2 regions of the Planococcus sp. 1R117A genome follow, and region 1 is predicted to be linked to the other one. Evidence: riboswitches for the same ligand, from Rfam matches in the RefSeq annotation. Region 1 holds a riboswitch; the other holds the start of a gene.
The links. Region 1 has a riboswitch for S-adenosylmethionine ahead of ACSFXN_RS09870 (methionine ABC transporter ATP-binding protein). Riboswitches for the same ligand answer to the same signal wherever they lie in the genome.
Positions count from the first base shown of each region.

Region 2: another riboswitch for S-adenosylmethionine. It lies ahead of ACSFXN_RS15730 (transporter substrate-binding domain-containing protein); the one in region 1 lies ahead of ACSFXN_RS09870 (methionine ABC transporter ATP-binding protein).

Region 1 is NZ_JBPRLO010000003.1:23,057-30,460, reverse strand. It holds gene ACSFXN_RS09885 (PfkB family carbohydrate kinase) at 228-1,190, shown strand; gene ACSFXN_RS09880 (Bax inhibitor-1/YccA family protein) at 1,385-2,119, opposite strand; gene ACSFXN_RS09875 (hypothetical protein) at 2,800-3,807, shown strand; SAM riboswitch class I at 3,910-4,018, shown strand; gene ACSFXN_RS09870 (methionine ABC transporter ATP-binding protein) at 4,085-5,098, shown strand; gene ACSFXN_RS09865 (methionine ABC transporter permease) at 5,088-5,759, shown strand; gene ACSFXN_RS09860 (MetQ/NlpA family ABC transporter substrate-binding protein) at 5,779-6,597, shown strand; gene ACSFXN_RS09855 (iron-containing alcohol dehydrogenase family protein) at 6,613-7,404, shown strand, end outside.
Region 2 is NZ_JBPRLO010000005.1:221,345-228,748, forward strand. It holds gene ACSFXN_RS15705 (alpha/beta hydrolase) at 1-452, shown strand, start outside; gene ACSFXN_RS15710 (DoxX family protein) at 490-921, shown strand; gene ACSFXN_RS15715 (hypothetical protein) at 1,203-1,439, shown strand; gene ACSFXN_RS15720 (amino acid ABC transporter ATP-binding protein) at 1,483-2,232, opposite strand; gene ACSFXN_RS15725 (amino acid ABC transporter permease) at 2,248-2,931, opposite strand; gene ACSFXN_RS15730 (transporter substrate-binding domain-containing protein) at 2,990-3,838, opposite strand; SAM riboswitch class I at 3,970-4,074, opposite strand; gene ACSFXN_RS15735 (Hsp20/alpha crystallin family protein) at 4,567-5,001, shown strand; gene ACSFXN_RS15740 (zinc-binding dehydrogenase) at 5,089-6,126, opposite strand; gene ACSFXN_RS15745 (LuxR C-terminal-related transcriptional regulator) at 6,291-6,983, shown strand; gene ACSFXN_RS15750 (hypothetical protein) at 7,119-7,404, shown strand, end outside.

The sequences.
Region 1 (7,404 bases):
ATAAAGGCGCAAAGATTAAAGCTATTGCATTATCGAGTTCTTCAAACTAGGTGCAGAGCTATTGGCCAAAGTTACTTCGGCCGGTGGCTTTGCTCCATATTTTTTATAATACCAGAAGAAAAAGTGGAAGCCGTGTCTGCCTAAAGAGGCTTCTTCAGCTCGTTTCAGTTTTGGATTACTTGGTCCACTAACCGTATAGGCAGGTTACACAAAAGGGGGAATTTCATATGTTTGACGTAGTCGCACTTGGTGAACTTTTGATTGATTTTACACCAGCCGGAAAATCTGCAAATGGAAATACCTTGTTTGAAACGAACCCTGGTGGAGCACCTGCTAATGTTCTAGCAACGCTAGCTAAATTCAATGCGAGGACTGCATTTATAGGGAAGGTGGGGACTGACCAATTCGGCTCTTTTTTAGGGCATACACTACAAAAAGGCAAAATCGATACGCAAGGCTTAGTTTATTCAGAAGATGTAAATACGACATTGGCGTTTGTTCATCTGAAGGAAGACGGCGATCGCTCTTTCCAATTTTACCGTTCCCCTGGAGCAGACATCATGCTGAATGAACAAGAAGTCGATATTGTAATGGTTCAAAGTGCGAAGATCTTTCATTTTGGTTCTCTTTCGATGACACATGAACCGGCAAAAACGGCAACATTAAAAGCAGTAAAAGCGGCACAAGAGAAAGATGTTTTAATTTCTTATGATCCTAATCTGCGCCCGGCGCTTTGGGAAAGTTTAAGCCACGCAAAAGAAACGATCATTGAAGGCCTGCAGTATGCGGATATTCTGAAAATATCTGAAGAAGAATTGGAATTTATTACGGACATTCGTGATCTTGAAGTAGGGTCACAATTTTTGTTTGAGAAATTCGGTCTGAAAATTGCCTTAATCACTTTAGGTTCGAAAGGCTGTTTTTATCGATTTGGCAAAGATACAGGGCATGTAAATGGATTCCAAGTAAATACTATTGATACCACGGGAGCAGGAGACATATTTTTGGGAGCTTTTTTGCATCAATTTATCAAGAAAGAGATCTCTTGGGATTTAGTTCAAGCAGAAGACGTTGAAGAAATGATTTTATTTGCTAACGCGGCTGCGGCTTTGGGAACGACTAAAAAAGGTGCGATTCCTGCAATTCCTCACTTAAACGATGTGAATGAATTGATTGATGGAAGAAAGTGAACAGCCGAAAATAGCCGCTGTGCGAGCCGGAATTTAATATCGCCTTAAAAAACCGCAATGTTCCGGATTGCGGTTTTTGTATTTTTATCTGGAAAGTAAGCGGACTACGCAAACAGTCACTGATATGATAAATCCGGTTTTCTGCAGTGTAAGTTTAAGGCAACAAAAAAACGCCCCGAAGGACGTTTTCCTGATCAGCGATTGCGCAGCTTAGACAATAACCGGAGAATTTCAAGATACAACCAAACCAATGTCACCAGCAAACCGAAAGCGCCGTACCATTCAAAATATTTCGGGACACGTCTTTCGGATGCATTTTCAATAAAGTCGAAGTCCAGCACCAGATTGAGAGCGGCGATAATGACAATGACAACAGAAATTGCAATGCCTATAGGCGATGATTCATGCAGGTAAGGAATTTGAAAACCGAAAAAACTGCCGATAAACGAAATCAGGTAAACGATGAAGATGGCGCCAGTAGCGGCCACGACACCCATCCTGAAATTCTGGGTGACTTTGATAAAGCCCGACTTATAAGCGAGCAGCAAACTCAGCAGCACACCGATCGTCAGAAGGACCGCCTGGAAGACGATACCGCCGTATTGGACTTCGTACTGCGCCGATACCGCACCAAGAAACAACCCTTCCAACAACGCATAAAGCGGCGCTGTGAAAGGCGACACTTTCGGTACAAAAATCGTGATTAAAGCTACAATCAGTCCGCCGATGGCTCCCACCAGGATTAACGGCATTGCGCTGTTTGGATTGCTGAGGAACTGATTCCAGGAATAGACGGACGTAGCCAGCAATAAAAGCATTAGAATTAATGTCTTATTCACAGTGCCTTGGATGGTCATTTGCTTGCCTGCTACAGCCCCATCGAATTTTTTGAACGACTCATCATTTAAACTCGGGTTTCCACTTCTCAATTGTCTCACCTCTTTTAATAGTTGAAGCAGCTTCAATTATCTCCCTACATTCCAAATGGACGAAATCAGTTAAATATAAGTTCAATTCTTTGAAAATGCTTCAACTTGTACTACGTTTCGGGCAAGCGGAAAGTTTCACTGAAATGTAATGAAGCGCACATTTTTTTGCTTATGCGGCGAAACGGAAATGGTTTGAAGAAAAAGAAGGGGAACAGAAAGTATTCTAGCAGGGAAAGATAGTAAACGAGATTGAAAGGAAAGTATTTTCGCCCGAAAGGAAAGTAAATCCGTATACTGGAACTAACTTTCTCTCCAGAGCCTAATAAATTACATCAAAAAAGGCTTTTCAGCAGAAAATTATGGCAGGATGTCTGGGCAGTGAACAGCGGACTGGAAAAGTTGCAGTGATTAATGAACGGAGGGTATAAGGCTTTAAAACGATATGCTTTTTATAGGTTCATATACCTCTATAAATGATCATCTTAATAATTCTTTTACAATAAAATTATCTTTTGCCCTATTGTGTATCTTTTCAAGCATTGGTATCATGAAAAACGATGCAAGTTTAATATAAATGTAAAATATATCTTATTTTATTTTTCGTCAAAACAAATATATATCAAAAATACATGAAATACATCAAGTTTCAAGTTGTTCAGTATTTATTCGGGAGGAACACCATGCGCTTTCAGGGAATCAGTTTAGAAGAACTAGAAGAATTAGAGCAAGAACTGCTGGGCCTTGGCGAAACCAAGCTCGGCGGTTTAAGCTATTCCAAGATAGAAGTGTACGATGCCATGCACAGCCAATTAGAGGCGCTGGTGCAAGACGATGAAGATTATCGCGCTTATTATAGCTACATCAAGAAAAAGTTAGTATCCTACTTATTGCGCTATGGCATGCACACGTACACGGATCATCTAACCATCTATGAGGATACGGAAAAGGTTCTGAAAAAAGTTCTTTCTTACGATTCCCAAAATCCGATTGCGGCTTATCGCCTCGGCTTTTTGGCTTACCGTTCAGGTATCCATAGCGAAGCGGTGATGTACCTCCAGCAGGCACTGAGCAGCCAGACTTTTTATACCGACAAGCGCTTTTTGCTGAACGCTGAACAAATCAGCCGCGCCGTCCTGTATTTGACGAATAGTGCTCTGCATACCGCCATCCAAGGTGAAGTGCCTTCGAGCGACATAATTTCCACCAGCTATACATCGTTGCCGACGCAGCTTTGCTACAACGACGGCATGCTGAAGAGCCACGCTTACCGAATCGTGACGCCTTTCGGTGCTGTGCTTTGCTCGGAAGAAGAAAGCGGCGAGCAGCAGATGAAGGATGTCATTTCACTGAAATTCAATAAATTTGGCGCTCTCTTGACCTACAATGGCATTTCGGAACAGCTGTCACCTGTCCAAGCCAATGTACTGCGCTATCTATTGGTGAAAACCCGCCGCGGTGAAGCGGCAACTCCATGGTCGCTGAAAGACTACTTCCTGTTTACGCATGTCATCACAGGCGTTCCGGAAAAAACATTTTCATTAGTGGTTGCAGAAGTGAAGCGAATCATGGCTGAAATGGAAATTCCAGCGTCGATAAAAGTGGCGGAAGATGAGAAATCCGGGTATTATTTTGACGGTTCGTCGCCATTCGTGGTAATCGACCGAGTGGATGAGGAACTGTCCCTCTAGCAGCCAGATTGAAGCCGATGGTTGAATTTTATTAATAAAGGTTTGACAGTAGTCACAATCTTTAATACTATTAGAAACATATTAAACACAATTGCATATGGAACATTATCAAGAGAGACCGAGGGACAGGCCCTATGACGTCCAGCAACCTACAGAGCGATCTGAGAAGGTGCTAATTCCTGCAGAATGATTTCATTCTGAGAGATAAGCCTAATCCATTCGGTGCCTCTTTCTTTATGAAAGAGGCATTTTTTATTGGCAAAAAAGGAGGGACACCATGATCAGCATCACGAATCTTTCAAAAGGCTATCAAACGAAAAAAGGAATGGTTACTGGAGTCGATAACGTCACGCTGACAATCAACGAAGGCGAGGTGTTCGGGATCGTCGGCTACTCAGGGGCTGGGAAAAGCTCCTTGCTTCGCTGCATGAACTTGCTGGAGCGCCCGACAAGCGGCGAAATTAAAGTTGACGGCTTGGATTTGGCCAAACTGAAAGGTGAAAAGCTGCGGCAAGCCAGGCTGAAAATCGGTATGATCTTTCAGCATTTTTACTTGATCAGCCAAAAGACCGTGGCTGAAAATATCGCTTTTGCATTGAAAGCGGCCAAGTTGCCAAAAGGGCAAATAGCGAAACGCGTCGACGAACTGCTCAACATGGTCGGCTTGACCGATAAGAAAGACGTCTATCCGGCACAGTTGAGCGGCGGCCAAAAGCAGCGTGTCGGCATTGCCCGGGCATTAGCAAATAACCCGTCCGTTCTGCTGTGCGATGAAGCCACATCCGCCCTCGACCCAAATACAACCTTATCGATTTTGCGGCTGCTGAAAAAAATCAACCGGGAGCTGAACATCACCATCGTGTTAATCACCCATGAAATGAATGTCGTGAAAGAAATCTGCGACCGCATGGCAGTGATGCAAGACGGCCGTGTCATCGAAGAAGGAGAAGTCTACGATTTGTTCTCAGCTCCGAAAGCGGAACTGACCAAGGAATTTATCTCATCGGTCGTATCGTTCGATGTGCCGCAGCCGATCCTTGCAGCTTGTACGGGACGTGTCATCAAAGTGCAGTTCAAGGGAGCGGTCGCCGGAGAAGGCGTCATCACCGATACGGTTCAGAACTTTGACGTCAAAGGGAATTTTCTCCATGGCTCAATCGAATATATACAGGAAAAGCCTCTTGGCTTGTTCTTGATGGAAATACAAGGCAGGGCCGATAACATTCACCGGGCCATCACTTATATGGAAGGCCGGGGAGCAAATGTGGAGGTGATTGCAAATGGGATTTGATTTTCAGCATATGATGGAATTGTGGCCGGACATCTCGAAAGCGTTCGGCGAAACTTTATATATGATCGGCGTGTCTCTCGCTATTGCGATCGTCATCGGCTTGCCGCTCGGCATCGTATTGTTTGTTACTGACAAAGGCTTGTTTTTGCAAAACCGTTTCATCAAATCCGTGTTAGGGTTTGCCGTCAATATGATCCGGTCGATTCCGTTTATCATCTTGCTTGTCGCTTTGATTCCACTTACAAAACTGTTGGTCGATTCCACAATCGGCCCAGCAGCAGCGAGCGTATCGCTGTCGGTTGCCGCGATTCCATTTTTCGCCCGTATCGTCGAGACGTCACTGCGTGAAATCGATAAAGGCGTCATCGAAGCAGCGGTTGCTGTCGGCGCCACGCCATGGATGATCATCAAAGATGTGCTGCTGCCGGAAGCGAAAGCCGGCATCATCCAAGGGATTACCATCACCATCATTTCACTCGTCGCTTACTCTGCGATGGCTGGAGTGGTCGGAGGCGGCGGCATCGGCGACTTGGCGATCCGCTTCGGCTATTACCGCTATGACAACACCATCATGATCGTCACCGTCGTCATCTTGATTGTTCTTGTCCAAATCCTTCAGCAATTGGGAGACTGGACTTCTAAAGCAGTAGACAAACGATAAATAAGGGAGAGAACCTCACATGAAAAAATTCTTATTGCCAGCTATCCTGCTCGTACTACTGACATTGCTCGCTGCTTGCGGCGGCGAAGAATCCAGCGCCGACAGCAAGTCCATCAAACTTGGCGGCACAGCCGGCCCATACAGCGATATGCTGACCCAAGCATTCAAACCGGCTCTTGAAGAAAAAGGCTATACAGTAGAAATCGTTGAATTCAGTGATTACATCCAGCCGAATAACGCTTTGGACACCGGGGATCTGGACGCTAACTTATTCCAGCACTCGGTTTACCTGGAAAACTTTTCGAAAGAAAACGGCATGGATTTGACCGGATTGATTACAGTGCCGACGGCTCCAATGGGTATTTATTCCAATAAATATGACTCAATCGAAGAAATTAAAGATGGTTCGACCATCGCCATCCCGAACGATCCGGTCAACGCTGCCCGGACATTCTTAATACTGCAGGATCACGGCTTGATCACTTTGAACCCCGATGCAGAGGAACTGACAGTTTCAGAAAAAGACATCGAAACAAACACGAAAAATCTGGTGTTCCAGCCGATCGAAGCCGGTGGATTGCCGCGTGCAGTTGAAAGCTCAGACTTGGCAGCTGTTCCAGGGAACTTCGCATTAGCGGCTGATATGGACTTGCTAGAGGCATTGGTTCTTGAAAACATGCCGGACCGATACCGCAACTTGGTAGCAGTTAAAACCGAAAACAAAGACACGCAGCTTTCAAAAGATCTGGTGGAAATCGTAGAATCACCGGAATTTGAAGCATTGATCGATTCTGATTTTGAAGGATTCGGCAAGCCGGAATGGATGGCAAACCGCTAAGAAAGGGAGATTATTGTGGAAGATATTGTTGTAAAAGGAGCCCCGGCTGAATATGTCTGTAATGTCGGGGTGCTCAATGGCCTTGAAGATAAACTGATTGACAGAAACATCAGGAAAGCGCTGATTTTGACCGGCACCAAATCCTGGAAAGCGCTGAAACCCTATTTTCCAGAACTCGAAAAAGTCGAAGTGGCTTTTGAAATCTACCGGGGGGAATGTTCTCTCCCTGAAATCGCCCGTGTTGCCGAAATCGCAAAATCTCTGGGAGCCGATGCCATTATCGGAGCCGGCGGCGGCAAAGTGCTTGATATCGCAAAAGCTGTTGCCAATGACAACGGCATCCCTTCGGTGCTGATTCCAACATTGGCATCAAACTGTGCGCCGTGGACACCGCTTAGTGTCATTTATACGGATGAAGGGACGATGACCCATTACACCATTTTTCCGGGAAGCGTCGATTTGTTATTGGTCGAACCAAGAGTGCTGATCGCCGCGCCGGTCCCGATGCTGATCGCCGGAATTGGTGACACCGTTGCCAAATGGTACGAAGCAGACGTTCAAATCAGCCGTTTTGAGGACCCGCCGATTGCCTTGAAAATCGCCCACTACACCGCCAGATTATGTGGCGACGAAATGTTCGAGAATGCAGAAGCGGCCATTGCTGACGCCAAACAAGGGGAATTATCGGACGCCTTCATCAAAGTGGCCGAAACCATTATCATGCTTGGGGGCATGGTCGGCGGCTTCGGTGAAAAATTCGGCCGCGTCGCAGGTGCCCATGCCATCCACAACGCTATGACCATCGCG
Region 2 (7,404 bases), on a different contig from region 1:
CCTTTTTCACGATTGAGCGATATGGGAAACCTCATCAGGAAGTGTTTGAGGCAGCGGTTGATAAAGTCAAAGATTTTATCGGCTGGGCTGAAGGCGAATATCCATTGGATGCAAGCCAGATTTACTTGCTTGGATTTAGCCAAGGGGCAATTCTTTCGATGGCAGCCGGGCTGGCATTAGGAAAGCGCATCAAGGGCATTGTCGCTTTGAGCGGCTATATCCCGGAATTCGTAAAAATCGAATTCCAGCAAAGTTCAATGGAAGGACTTTCGCTGTTCATCTCACACGGCGAACAAGATCAGGCCTTGCCCTTTGAATGGGGACAAGCAAGCCGGGATTATTTCCAAGGCTTGGGGGCGAATGTGACATTCAAGAACTATCCGGTACCGCATACAGTATCACTTCAGAATTACAAGGATTTTGAAAAATGGCTGCTGGATTCACTGGCATGACCAAAAAAAGAAAACAGATTTTTAGGAGGAAATAACAATGACAAATAAAGCAGAAGCAAGTACAGTATTGTTGCGTGTAGTATTGGGAATCAGTTTCTTTATCCACGGATTGGTGAAATTTCAGGGAGGCATCGGCAACACGGCAGGCTGGTTTGACAGTATCGGCATCCCGGGATCTTTAGCGTATGTAGTGGCTCTAATTGAAATGGTAGGCGGATTCGCGTTAATTATTGGATTAGGTACACGAATCGTATCGGCGTTATTGGCGATAGTAATGCTTGGTGCAATTTTCACTGCGAAATTGCCAGCTGGCTTTTTAGGCGACGGTGTGGGAGCAGGATATGAATTGGACATCGCTTTCATGGCAATCGCTATTTTCCTTGCAGTGAACGGCAGCAGAATGCTGGCAGTTGATGGCATCCTTTCAAAAGCACAGCAAAGCAAACACGAATCCAGCCATACAGCTTAATAAAGAAAAAGAAAAAGGCGTTTCCCGTTACCTCAAAGGTGATTGGAAATGCCTTTTTTGCTTTTAACTCGAAACCATGATGATGAATTCTCTATTAAGAGCTGCTTTATTATATAAAAGAAAATGAAATAACAAGGCCGTTTTTTATTTGGAGAGAAGGGTATAGAAAAGAATAAGGATACAATTCGAGTGAGGTCGGCATAAGCGAAAGAGCGCTACCTTGACAGGGTAGAGGTCTCTGGAATTTTTCAAAATATAGACTTACGATGGAGGGATCTGCTGTGAAATCAAACTCTTCAGAAGGAAACACTTCAAACAATAAATCCGCGATGGATAAAATTGCCGAGAAAGCAAAAGATGCTTTAGAGAAAGACGAGAGCAAGAAAGTCAATTTGGAAGGCCATTTTCAAAATGCACCTGACGAAGGAAGGGAAGATGTTCCGCAAAGTGATAAAATCATTAAAGACCGTAAGACTGGCGAAGAAACTTACATCGAGAATACCGGAGATAAATATTAAAAAGCGTATCAGATAACCTTTGAGGTTACCCGGTACGCTTTTCTTATGCTCTCCGCAGTAAAACCTTTTGCAGGAATTTCTGCGTACGTTCTTCAGTCGGATAGGTGAAGATGTCTTCCGGTTTTCCTTGCTCGACGATATGGCCATCGGCGATAAATACAACACGGTCGGACACTTCACGGGCAAAGTCCATTTCATGCGTAACGAGGACCATTGTCTGTCCTTCCGATGCCAGTTCTTTAATGACTGTCAGTACTTCTCCAACGAGTTCAGGATCAAGCGCAGAAGTCGGTTCATCGAACAACAGCAGATCAGGTTTTAAGGCAAGGATGCGTGCGATGGCTGCCCGCTGCTTTTGTCCACCAGACAATTGTTCGGGATACTGGTTTTTATGATCCAGTAAGCCAACTTTCTGCAGCAGTCCTTCCGCTTCAAAGACGACTTCCTGCTTGTTTCTTTTTTGTACGACGAGCGGTGCTTCAATGATGTTTTCAATCACCGTTTTATGCGGGAATAAGTGAAAATGCTGAAACACCATGCCGGAATATTGGCGGATGTCGATTTTCTGCTTTTTGGTCGGATTCTTTCCATTGAACGCCACGTGTACATTGTTGATTTGCAGCGATCCGGCAGAAGGGGTTTCCAGTAAATTAAGGCAGCGCAGCAAGGTGGTTTTTCCAGAGCCTGAAGGACCGATAATACTGACGACTTCCCCTTTTTCAATTTCAAACGAGATGGACTTCAATACTTCCACATCTTTAAATTTCTTACTTAGGTTTTCCACTTTAATCATATTCCGTACCTCCAATCAAGCTGCAACATAGCGGTTGGCTTTCTTCTCAAGATAATCCTGCAGCAGCGTGACCAGTGCACAAATTGCCCAGTAAATAAGCGCTACCAGAATATACAAAGTCAAACTTTCATAGGTTTGGCCAACCACCACTTTTGCCCGGTAAAACATTTCTGAAACCGTGATGACCATAGCAAGGGAAGTTCCTTTGATGATATCCATAAAAGTGCTCGATAAAGGCGGTAAGGCAATGCGTGTCGCTTGCGGCAAGATGATGCGGGTCATGGTTTGCCAATAGCTCATCCGAAGTGTTTCCGCAGCTTCCCATTGTCCTTTCGCTACAGAGGAAATGGCGGAACGGATAATTTCAGCTGTGTAGGCAGAAAAATGGATGCTGATGCCAATGATGGCTGCAGTTAATGGCGCCATCTCGATGCCCACCATTGGAAAGCCGAAGTACAGGATAAACAGCATGACCAACAGCGGTGTACCCCGCATAAAGGAAATAAACAGTCGGGCAGGCACTGAAATCAGTTTAAACCGGTTCATGCGGGCGAGGGCAACAAACAAACCCAGAACTAAGGCGAAAAACATACTGACTAGTGCGATTAAAATGGTTTGCCAGGCCCCCTCTAAAATGAAGGGGAGGGAGTCGAGCGCAATTTCTACATTGAATAGATATTCCCATTTAAAGTCGGTCATCGGAAGACTCCTTTACTCATTATGTATAGAGGAGGAATCCGGGGATTCCTCAAGGTTTTTATTCTTTCTCAAGAGGCTGTGTTACATCAGCACCCAGGAATTTGTTTGAAATTTCCTTGATTGTGCCATCAGCCAGCAATTCTTCAAGAGCACCATCAATTTTTTCTTTCAGCTCCGGGCTGTCTTTAGGCAATACGATTGCGCTGCTGCTGAAAGAGAATTTTACTTCTTCAGCAAGCTTTAAACCTGGTTTGTCGTATTGCTCAAGCGAACGCATCAATACGAGGTAGTCATTCAGCGTGGCATCAACGCGGCCATTGACGATTTCCGGAAGGACTGTATCAGAACCTGTATAGACAATTACTTCGGCTCCTTGTTCCTGTGCGAACTTCGAGTAATTGCTTGTCGCGGAACCGCCAACTTTTTTACCTTTTAAATCTTCTACAGATTCTATGCCTGAGTTATCGCTTTCACGCACAATGGCAGAACCATAAGAATGCTTGATCGGGATGGTGAAATCAAATTTTTCTTTGCGCTCATCTGTGACAGAGAAATCGTTTGCTGCTATATCGATCTGGCCGTTGCGGAGTGCCGGAAGCAAGCCATCAAATTCCATTTCTTTAAACTCGACTTCCAGCCCAAGTTTCTCGCCTAAAGCACGGGCTACTTCCACATCATAACCGGTCAATTCTTTCGTTGTTTCGTCATGGTATGTAATAGGATAATAAAGACCTTCGGTTCCAACGACGATTTTTCCGGATTCCTGGATGCGTTCCCAGGAATTTTGTTCTTTGCCTTCTGTTGAAGCGGTTGCTTCACTAGTGGATTTTTCGCTGCCGCATGCCGCCAATAACAAACCGATTACGGCTACGACAAACAATAATAAAAAGCTTTTTGAATTTTTCATTCTGTTACACCTTCCTTTTCTATAAGTTTACTTGGTTTAAAGTTAATAGAATTGCTCTCGCATGAAGGCAAACAAAAAGCCTCTTCCATAAGAAGAGGCTGACATGCGAAATCACATTGAATATCCAGCTCTTCTTATCTCTCAAGCTCATGCTTGTTGGATTTGGCACAGTGCTCAATTTTGAGCCCGCTGCCGAGGTTTCGCAGGGCCAATCCCTCCACCTCTCATGATAAGAACGAATTACTATTAAACTATGTAGAAAACTTTACCACCATTGCATTTAATCGTCAACATAATATTCTGACAGAATGATTTTCTCAACTTTAAATCCGCTTCTGGTTTAATAAATTCATTTTTCTCTTCACTATGCATCCATTAAACAGGACTCGGCAAACGTTTATCAAGAAGGTGAAAAACAAGAAAAATTCTTGGGAAAAAAAGTGATTTAAGAAAGGGGGAAGTTTGGAAATCCAGTTGTACCAACGGTTTTATGCAATGTGAATCTGTTGACAGCCGAACAGTTTTGAATATAATTTTAAGTAGAAAGACCAGAATTAAAAGAAAGGGGTAAGAAGAAAATGTGGGCGTTGAAAGTCATCGCATGGCAAGCCCGAGTTGTAGAAGGGTGGCCATAGGAAAACCGGTTGCTTCTAAAAAAGTGATTAGGATCTTGTGACTTTTGAAAAGCTGGCATTAACCAAAAATACTTTAAAAAGGAGAAGATCACAATGAGCACTTTGTTTCCAAGAAAACAAACTGACCTATTCCCAAGCCTCTTTGGAAGCGGATTGGAATCTGACTTCTTTAATAAGTTTTTTGGGGAAAATACCTACCCTCAAGTTGATATAAGAGAGAAGAAAGATGGCTATGAATTTATGGTCGATCTTCCTGGATTCTCAAAAGAAGAAGTCGAAGTGGAGTACAAAGACGGCTATTTGGAAATCCGCGGTGAAAGAAACCAAAGCTGGGAGTCTAATGATGAAGAAGGACGCTTCGTACGCAAAGAACGTTCTTACGGTTCATTCAAGCGCAGCTTCTATATTGGTGAAATTGATGAAAAACAAATTATAGGCTCATTTGAAAAAGGGGTATTGATGCTTCAAGTGCCTAAGTCCAATGAGCAGGCACGAAAAGACAAAGGTTACCGGATTCCAATCGAATAAGGCATCGCCTCATATTCCCATTATTTATCGGGAAGCGCAAAAAGCCGGAGTGCAGCTGTAAATCAGCTGCACTCCGGTTATTTTTGTTTATGCATGATAATCGGTTACCACAAAAGTTCCCGTAGTAGCAAAATTAGACATATCTTCGAAAATGCCTTCAACTTCAGATAATCCGATTTCGCGCGTCACCATTTTGCCAGGCTGCAATTTTCCAAGAGCGACTTGCTCTAAAAGAGAAGTGAAGCGGAAAGCAGGAATCCCAAGAGTGGTGATAAATGATTTCTCAGTAAGGACCATGTGATCGACCGGAATGGAGATGAATCCGGCCTCTTTCTTAGAGGTCACGCCGATTTGTAAATGACGTCCACCTTTTTTCAAGCTATTGATGGCCGGTACACAAGTTTCTGTGATTCCAAGGGCGTCTACGGAAACATCTGCGCCGCCTTTTGTGATTTCTTGCACAGCTTCAACAGGATCATTGTCTTTGCTGTTGATGACAAAGTCAGCACCCAATTTCTTAGCCAACGCCAGATTGGAGTCATTGATATCGACTCCGATAACGAACGCGCCCATAGAAGAAGCGATATGGATAGCGGATAACCCGATTCCGCCACAGCCATAGACCACGACTTTTTCTCCTGGCATCACATTCACACGATCTACAACGCCGTGATAGGCAGTCATAAAACGGCAGCCCAACGCAGCTGCATCAGAAAAACTCAAATTGTCTGGCAGAGAAATGGCATTGCGGTCGCCTTTTGGCACGGCTACGTATTCCCCGTAACCGCCTTGATAAGCTGTGCCTGGAACGATAAACGAGTCACATAGCTGTGTGTTTCCCGCTATACAATGTGGGCAGGTACCATCACTTCCTGAAAACGGAACAATTACACGGTCACCGCGTTTAAAGTTTTTAATATCGCTGCCCACTTCTTCAACAATTCCACAAAACTCGTGGCCGATAATAGGCTGGACAATCCCATGATCTCCGACCCAAACATGCCAGTCGCTCCGGCAAACACCATTGGCCATCGTTTTAATGATGAGACCATCTTTTTCGATCACAGGAACCGGGACTTCTTGGATTACTGCTTTTTGGACATCTTCGATTACTAATGCTTTCATCGTTTCTCTCCTTTTTATTAAAAAATTTAATTATAAGCAATTAGATACAGCACATAAGAACTAAAAATATCAGCGCTTACATAATTTAATGTTATAATATTCGTAGTATTTAGTATATTCCCCATTTAGTATGGACTACCTACCTCAAAAGGAAGTGGAATTCGATGCAGATGCCTACCATTTATGACCGGTTGGAAACAATAAAAAGGATAGCTTCTCATGAGAAGCTGATTATTGAAATACTAGAGGCTTTCTCTGAAGCCTTTCCTGTTTTGGATGTCTATCTTTGCCGCTATTCTCCTATTGGCTTTTTAGGCGAAGGTGTTATTTCGCTGGAACAAAATGAAATCAAGTACATCCATGATCTGCGGTATGATATCAGGACTTTGCCGACGATTGAGGCAGCCATCTTTGAGAAAAAAGCAAAGTTTTATAAAGGCAGGGAGCTGTTCGAGAAAACCAGCAGCAATTACGTCATTGATTCGAATGTAAATTCTTTTCTGGTTGTCCCGCTTTTCAGCGGCCGGGCGGTTATGGGGTTTATTTATAGTTTAAGTATTAAAGAGGATGCGGATTTTACTGTGGAGGTATTAGAAGATATTACCCGGTTTGGTGAAGAAGTCGGAACAATCCTCCAGTCTTCTCTATGTGAAGGAAAACAGCAAGTATTGAGCAATAGGGAACTGGAAGTGATGAAAGAGATTTCGTTTGGAGGTACTACCAAAGAAATTGCAGATAAAATGGAAATCAGTGAACAGACTGTGAAGCAATACGTAAAGCTGGCAATAAAAAAGATGGCTGCTACGAACCGTACCCATGTGATTGCAGAGTTATTCAGGAAAGGGATTTTGTCTTAAAGGAGCAAGGGAATTTTAATAGCAGGCAGCTTTCATAAAATCCGCTAATGAATCAATCAAAATAAATTAGGGAACTGATAAAAATTCTGCTGGCACCACATCGAAAGCAAAAGGTCAGCTAAGGGAGGAAGTAAATTGACAAGCATGAAAAATACAATTGGGTTAGCAGTGCAAATAGTAGGAATAGGAGTTATTGCCATAAACTTTTTTCGCGCCATTGCGAGCATTGAATTGATAGGAGGCAGCTTGGCACTTGATATTTTCATCCAAGGAGTCTTATATGGAGTATTATTGCTGGGATTCGGTGAAGTGATTAATCTGTTGCAAGGCATATTCAATCAACGGGAACATGGAGGTGGCCATATCCGGCAGAAATCCACTGAGCTTACAAATGACAATAAAAAAATGATTTCATCAGATG